Regions from separate parts of the Pseudarthrobacter sp. 902506025 genome, predicted to be linked through region 2. Evidence: predicted binding sites of a transcription regulator. Region 2 holds the regulator's gene; the other holds the start of a gene.
What was found. Region 2 encodes Rex, which represses fermentation and respiration genes when NADH is low (regulators of the CRP and FNR family bind a similar motif). Its sites were predicted from a motif close to CTTGTGAANNNNTTCACAAG; they were not measured.

Region 1 (3,935 bases), on a different contig from region 2:
AGGCGGCAGCGCTTTCCTTGGCGGGGAAGGACGGCGGGTTCACGCCTGCCATCTCTTCCATGACGCGGACCACCTGGCAGCTGTAGCCGAACTCGTTGTCGTACCAGACGTAGAGGACCAGGTTCTTGTCCGTGGACACGGTGGCCAGGCCGTCCACGATCCCGGCGCGGCGGGATCCGACGAAGTCGGTGGAGACAACCTCGGGCGAGTCGATGTAGTCGATCTGCTTGCGCAGGTCCGAGTGCAGCGACATTTCACGCAGGTAGTTGTTGACCTCGTCCTTGGTGGTGCCGTTTTCAAGGGTGAGGTTCAGGATGGCCAGCGAAACGTCCGGGGTGGGGACGCGGATGGAGCTGCCGGTGAGCTTTCCCAGGAGTTCGGGCAGGGCCTTCGCCACTGCCTTGGCGGCACCGGTTTCGGTGATGACCATGTTCAGCGCAGCGGAACGGCCGCGGCGGTCGCCCTTGTGGAAGTTGTCGATCAGGTTCTGGTCGTTGGTGAAGGAGTGGACGGTTTCCACGTGGCCGTGGACCACGCCGAACTTGTCGTTGATGGCCTTCAGGACCGGGGTGATGGCGTTGGTGGTGCAGGACGCCGCGGAAACGATCTTGTCCGAGTCGGTGATGTCCCGGTGGTTGATGCCGTGGACGATGTTCTTCAATTCACCCTTGCCCGGCGCGGTCAGCAGGACCCGCGCAACGCCCTTGCTCTGCAGGTGCTGGGACAGGCCTTCGGCGTCGCGCCAGCGGCCGGTGTTGTCCACCACCAGGGCGTTGTTGATGCCGTAGGCGGTGTAGTCGATGGTGGCGGGGTCGTTCGAGTAGATGACCTGGATCTGGACACCGTTGGCAGTGATGGTGTTGGCCGCCTCGTCGATCCGGATGGTGCCTTCGAAGGACCCGTGGACGGAGTCGCGGCGCAGCAGGCTGGCCCGCTTGGAGAGGTCGTTGTCGGATCCGCGGCGCACCACAATGGCCCGCAGGCGCAGGCCGTGGCCACCGCCGGCCTTTTCGATGAGGACGCGGGCCAGGAGGCGGCCGATGCGGCCAAAGCCATAGAGCACGACGTCGGTGCTGGTGCGGTCATCGCCGCCCCGCTTGCCCACGATTTCGGCGAGCTCTTCGCGGAGGAATTCCTCCAGCGTGGCGCCGTTGCCTTCTTCCTTGAACTTCTGGTTCAGGCGGGCGATGTCGATCGCGGCGGCACCCAGTTCGAGTCCGGCCAGCGTGTTCAGCAGGGGCGCCGTGTCCTCCAGGAGCAGTTCGTCCTTGCTCATCCGGCGCGCGAAGCGGTGCGCCTTGAGGATGTTCATGGTGGACTTGTTGATCAGGCTCCGGCCGTGGATGCTGGTCACCACGTTGTTTTCGCGGTACAGCCTGCCGATCACCGGGATCATGGCCTCGGCGAGGGCCTCCCGGCCCATCCACGTATCAAGACAAGAATCAGACGTCTGGCTCACAGAAATACCTTCCTCGGTTCAGCCGTGTACGTCGTCGTACACAGATGTAGGCCACCTGATGATGTCCAGGGGCACCGGCGCCCGCAGGGGATGGTCCCCAGGCGCCTGGATCGCGTGCAAAGAAAAACCGCCGGTTGCGGACGCAACTTTCGGCGGTAGAACTCCTGCGTCCGGAATCCATTCTAATTTGGCACGGTCCACGGAACACGCTCGGGATGCGTGAAATCACTCACACGCCCGGGGCGGACCGCACAACGCAGACTGCCGGCCTTCAGTTGTGGATGGCAGAGTACAGGTTCAGGCTGGCGGAGAACACGAGCCAGGAAAAGTACGGCAGCACCAGGTACCCGGCGGTGGCGTCCACCGGTCCGAAGCGCAGGATCAGGAACGCCAGGGTTGCGGTCAGCGCGCAGATGACAGCAAAGGCTGCCCACAGGGCCACCACTCCAAGCATGGGATACATCGCGAAGAACGTCACCGGCCACGCAGTGTTGAGCAGCAGTTGCCCCACATAGCCGGCAAGGGTGCCCCCGGACAGGCGCCCTTTGCGCCAGACCAGCCAGGCCGCTGCCGCCACGCCGGCATAGAGCACCATCCAGGTGGTGCGGAACATCCACGACGGCGGCATCCACGGAGCTTTCAGCGAGCCCGCGTACCAGCCGTTGGAGTTAAGGATGATGGGAACTGAGGCGAGTACCCAGGCCAGCGCGGAAAGGGCCAGGAAACCGGCGAGGGCAACACCCTGTGAACGGACGCCGGGAATGCCCGCTGCGGGTGCGGGACGGGTTTCAGGAATTACGGGCACGGTTCAGGATCCCCGACGCATAGCCCGTGGTCAAACGCGGTTTAAGGATGGGACAGCCGATACGCCGGGTTCTGTTCTCCCCTGCCGTTACCGGAAAGGGAGCGACGGCCATCCATCTACGAGTACCGTTGCCGGCACCCTCCAGCGGCCTACCCGGACACTCGGGCGGGCAGCCCTCGAACGTGTCCTGTCTGGCCTTGCTCCGGGTGGGGTTTACCTAGCCTTCCCGGTCACCCGGGAAGCTGGTGGTCTCTTACACCACCGTTTCACCCTTACCTGCCCTCCCCGGCCGGAGCCGGAAATGCAGGCGGTCTGTTTTCTGTGGCACTGGCCTGCGGGTTACCCCGAGTGGGCGTTACCCACCACCCTGCCCTGCGGAGCCCGGACGTTCCTCGAGCCACTTGCGTGGCGCGCGGCCGTCTGGCTGTCCCATCCGGGTCCCAGTCTACCGGCGCCGCCGGCCGCCTTTTGCCGCCGGTAGGATCGGACGGTGCTGATTCTGCTTCCCCCTTCCGAAGGCAAGACACCCGCGCTCCGCGGCCCCGCCGTCGACTGGACCGCCCTGGGCTTCCCGGAGCTCAACCCGTACCGCGCCAAGGTCCTTGAGGCGCTGGGAACAGTTAGCGCCCATCAGGATGCCCTCGCCCTGCTGGGCGTCGGAGCATCCCTGCGGGACGACGTCGAACGCAATACGCGACTGCATGCCGAACCGGCGGCGCCGGCGCACAGCATTTATTCGGGCGTCCTGTATGACGCCCTGGGCTACCGGACGCTGACGCCGGTTCAGCGCCGGAAGGCCGATGAGTCCGTCCTGGTGATCTCGGCGCTGTGGGGGGCCCTGCGCTTTGGCGACAGCGTTCCTGCCTACCGGTTGTCCATGGGCACGTCCTTGCCCGACGTCGGCCGGCTGGCTCCCTTCTGGAAGGCGCAGCTTGCCGACACCCTGGGCGCAGCAGCCCAGGGACACCTTGTGGTGGACTGCCGGTCCAGCACGTACGCAGCGGCGTGGGCGCCCCCGGCGGAACAGACCGTCTCCGTGAATGTCTTCACCGAGAGTGCAGGAGTCCGCAAGGTAGTGAGCCACTTCGCCAAGCACACGCGCGGCGAACTGGCGCGGCACCTGCTGGTGCGCCGCGGCAAAGCCCCGGCCACGCCGTCGGACCTCCTGAGAGCTGCCCGCGAACAGTGGGACGCCGAACTGGTGCCCGGGACCGCACGCAAGCCGCACGCCCTGAACATCATCCTGCCGGGCTGACCGCCCGGCAGGGTGCCTGTGGGCTGCTTAGGACCACTCGTCCGAACGGACCAGGATGGCGCCGGAGTCCGGGCAGAAAACGATGTCGTCGGCAGCAGCTGCCTTGATCTCGGCGAGGTCGCCGGGGCTGAGCTTCATGCCCGAGGCTTCCGACGTTCCGTGGAAGAGCCTGGCCGCACCCACTCCCCGCTTGGCCAGCGTCTTCTCGTAGACCGCCACCAGGCCCGCGTCCAGGCCTTGGGCAAATTCGCCGCGCTGGGCACGCAGGCCCGCCGCTTCCGTTTCCACTTCGGCCAGGGCCGCATCGAGCTCGGCCCTGATGGTTCCAAAGGACCCCTGGATGTCATCGACGATCTGCTGCTGGGCTGCCTGCCGCTCCCGCAGCGAGTCGAGCCGCTCCATGACTTCCAGTTCCA
Region 2 (3,935 bases):
CCAGTTCAAGGAAGCCGAGGCCACCCTGGACCTCGCCGAGAACGTGGCCGACTCCAAGGTCAACGCCACCATCAAGACCGCCAGCTTCGACTCCGGCGACGTCAACCGCGACGGCCACGTCCGCGGCGAAGACTTCTTCGACGTCGAGAAGTTCCCGGAAATCTCCTTCGTTTCCAACTCGATCGTCCCCAAGGGCGATGCCTACGAACTCCAGGGCGACCTCACCATCAAGGGCGTCACCCGTCCCGTGGCCCTTGAGACCGAACTCCACGGTGTGGCCGTCGATCCCTTCGGCAACACCCGCGCCGGCCTCACCGCCGAAACCACCATCAGCCGCAAGGACTTCGGCCTGACCTGGAACGCCGTCCTCGAGGCCGGCGGCGTGCTGGTCAGCGACAAGGTTGCCATCAACCTGGAACTGGCCTTCATCGCCCCCGCAGCATAAGTTTCCCCGTTCACGGCACCCCGGTACCAGGCCATCCCGGCCCGGTACCGGGGTGCCGTGTTTAACCAAGGGCCTTTCCCCCGGGTTCACCTGCCGGCCGCGGGCGTGGATCCCGCCTGAATCACCCACAACGCCACCCGCCGGGGGTACGGTGGACTTAAGCCACGCTGGGGGGAAGGCTGAGGACCGATTCCCGGCAGCCTACCTGGATCCCGACCTGCAGAAGGAACGCCATGAGTACTCCTCCCGTCCCGCCTCCCGCGCCCCAAGACCCCCACTCCGGCAATGGCCAGCCAGGGAACGGCCAGTCCGGCAGCCAGCAGCCCGGACCACAGCAGCCCCGCTACGGCCAGAACGCGCCGCAGTATGGCCAGAACGCTCCCCAGTACGGGCAGAACCAGCCCCAGTACGGTTCCCAGCCGCCCGCAGCGCCGCAGTACGGGCAAAACGCGCCGCAGTACGGTTCCCCGTACGGGCAGAACGCTCCGCAGGCCCCGGGCTACGGCCAGAATGCACCCCAGTACGGGCAGTCGCCGTATGGCCAGTCCCCTTACGGCCAGTACCCCTCGGAGCAGCCGCAGCCGGCCGGAAGCAACGGCGTCCCCCAGCTGGTGAACATCGCATTCTGGCTGCTGATCGCTGCCACCGCGATCTACGTCATCTCCATCCTCGTCAACCTCACCCAGCTGGATGCCCCGCAGTTCCGGCAGGAATTTGAACAGCAGGTCCGGGCCAGCGGGGCGGACATCACCTACGACGACATCAAGCCCTTCATCGCCGGCTCCCTGGTGGTCTTTGGCATCATCGGCGCCGCCCTCTACCTGCTGGTGGCCTTCTTCATCCGCAAGGGCAAGAACTGGGCACGCATCCTGGGAACCGTCTTTGCTGCACTGTCGGTCTTCGGCCTGTTCGGAATCCCCTCCTTTGCAACGATCGGGACCGTCCTGGGGATCGCCGCCATCGTCCTGCTCTACCTCCCTGCCGCTGCCCCCTACTTCCGGAAGCAGCAGCCCTTCGCCAACCCGTATTCCGGTGGCTTCGGCAACCCTTACGGGCGCTGACCACCAACCACAGAACGCAACGGCGGCCCGGGATGTCCAGCATCCCGGGCCGCCGCCTTTAAACCGTGCCCCTAGGCTGTCTGCCCCGGCGCCTGCGCCCGCTGGGCGTGGTAGGCCAGGATCTGCAGCTCCGTGGCCATGTCCACCTTGCGGAGGTTGACCCCTTCCGGAACCTGGAGCATTACCGGTGCGAAGCTGAGCACGCTGTGCACGCCCGCCGCCACCACCCGGTCGCAGATGCCCTGCGCCACCGCCGCAGGAAGCGCCAGCACCACCATGTTGGCCCCGGTGCGGTGGAGGACGGTCTCAAGGTCCGCGACGTCGCTGACCCGCAGCCATCCCACCTCGTTGCCCACCACCATCTGGTCCGCGTCGAAGATGGCCACCACATCGAAGCCACGCGATTCAAAGCCGCCGTAGCGTGCCAGCGCCTTGCCCAGGTTTCCGGCTCCGACGATGGCCACTTTCCAGTCATGCGTGAGCCCCAGGGCCGCGGCAATGTGGCGGCTGAGGTACTGGACCTCGTACCCCACTCCCCTGGTGCCGTAGGACCCCACGTGGGACAGGTCCTTGCGCAGCGTTGAGGAACTGACGCCGGAGGCTTCCGCCAAAGAGTCAGAGGAGACGCGCTCAACACCCTCGGCCAGCAGCGTGTTCAGGGCCCGGAGGTACAGGGTCAACCGGGCCACGGCAGCAGGGGGAATTTGCTTTGCCGGTGCACCCGCGGCATCCGGGATGCCCGGGACAGGCTGGGACGTTGAATCCAAGGACGTCACTCGCATCCCCCTAATTGGCCATGGCGCGCTGCAGGACGCGTTCCAGCCGGGCTTCGTCGATCTTCCAGAAGTCGCGCTGCACCCCGTCAACCAGGACCACGGGGATCTCTTCGGCGTAACGCTCCCGCAGTTCGGGCTGGTTGTCCACCAACTCTTCGCTCCAGGTAAGGCCCAACGAGGCAGTGACCCGGCCGACGGCGTCGCGCGCCTCCTCGCAAAGGTGGCAGTCAGCTTTGGTGACCAGGACGACGCGGGGGGTAGCCATGGCTTAACGGTATCGCCGTTCGCGCCGTGCGGGTGACGCCGACGGCGGCCAGCGGGTGGATTGACTAGACTCAAGTCCATGCCCGAGGAGAAATACGTCGCCGTCGTCACGCGGCCGGTTGCTGCGCCGCAGCCCGGTGAAGCGGCGTTTTTCGATGTGGACAATACTTTGATGCGCGGGGCCAGCCTCTTCCACGTGGCGCGGAAGATGCACCAGCGCGGCGCGTTCACCCTGGCCCAGGCGGCCGGATTCGCGTGGAAGCAGTTCAAGTTCGTGGCGCGCGGTGAGAATATCGACGACGTCCATGCGGTCCGTGATTCGGCCCTGACGCTGGCCGCCGGCATCACCGTTGACGACATCAAGGCCCTCGGCGAAGAAGTCTACGACGAGATGATCGCATCGCGGATCTGGCCCGGCGCCAAGGCGTTGGCGGAACAGCACCTGCGGGTGGGCCGCCGCGTCTGGCTGGTGACGGCCACCCCCATCGAAGTGGCAACAGTCATCTCCACCCGGCTGGGGCTGACCGGAGCGCTCGGGACAGTAGGTGAGGTGTCGGACGGCATGTACACCGGGCGCCTAGTGGGGGACATCCTGCACGGCTCGGCCAAAGCCGTAGCGGTCCAGGGAATTGCGGACCAGGAGGGCCTGGACCTCAAGCGCTGCTGGGCGTACAGCGATTCCTACAACGACGTGCCGCTGCTGTCACTGGTGGGACACCCCGTGGCCATCAACCCGGACGCCAAGCTTCGCCGGCACGCCCGGGACCGGAACTGGCCCGTTTATGACTTCCGCGCGGGCCGCCGCGCTGCCACGCTGGGCCTCAAGGCAGCAACCTTCGGCGGTGCTGTCTACGGCCTCTGGAAGGGCTTCGCCCGCATCCGCGGTCCCCGGGCATAAAACACCCTGCCGCAGCCAAAAGCCTGCAGTCTAAACCCTGACGACAAAAAAATGCCCGCCGCCTTTGGAAGGCGACGGGCATTTCCACGCTGTTCGAAGTATCTCTACTTCTTGTTGCGGCGCTGGTGACGGGTCTTGCGAAGCAACTTGCGGTGCTTCTTCTTGGCCATACGCTTGCGACGCTTCTTGATAACTGAACCCACGAAAGTTCCTTACAAACTAGATGCAGTACCTGCCTGATGGGGAATGTCCGCGGACAAAGCTACGAACTGAACAACTGACAGATTCTTACAATGACGTAAAACGTTCCTTAACAGGGTACCGCTTATCGGGGGCGGCTCGGGACAGGCCGCCTCAGGCGGTCTCGGTGTGGCCGTCCACAACAGCACCTTTGAGGTACTGTTCGACGGCGTTTTCGGGGACACGGTAGGAGCGGCCGAAGCGCACCGCGGGCATTTCGCCTGAGTGAACCAGGCGGTAAACAGTCATTT

Region 1: a site for Rex is predicted at 1,676-1,695, ahead of AB0280_RS15735 (glyceraldehyde-3-phosphate dehydrogenase). Genes of this name have one in related genera too.

The regions. Positions count from the first base shown of each region.
Region 1 covers NZ_JBFBKW010000009.1:33,042-36,976, reverse strand. Annotated here, with positions in the region: gene AB0280_RS15735 (glyceraldehyde-3-phosphate dehydrogenase) at 1-1,459, opposite strand, end outside; gene AB0280_RS15730 (TspO/MBR family protein) at 1,731-2,264, opposite strand; RNA gene rnpB (RNase P RNA component class A) at 2,309-2,696, opposite strand; gene AB0280_RS15720 (YaaA family protein) at 2,755-3,519, shown strand; gene AB0280_RS15715 (zinc ribbon domain-containing protein) at 3,547-3,935, opposite strand, start outside.
Region 2 covers NZ_JBFBKW010000002.1:532,153-536,087, reverse strand. Annotated here, with positions in the region: gene AB0280_RS06330 (YceI family protein) at 1-445, shown strand, start outside; gene AB0280_RS06325 (hypothetical protein) at 679-1,506, shown strand; gene AB0280_RS06320 (redox-sensing transcriptional repressor Rex) at 1,578-2,282, opposite strand; gene AB0280_RS06315 (glutaredoxin family protein) at 2,293-2,547, opposite strand; gene AB0280_RS06310 (HAD family hydrolase) at 2,626-3,444, shown strand; gene AB0280_RS06305 (30S ribosomal protein bS22) at 3,549-3,647, opposite strand; gene AB0280_RS06300 (helix-turn-helix domain-containing protein) at 3,799-3,935, opposite strand, start outside.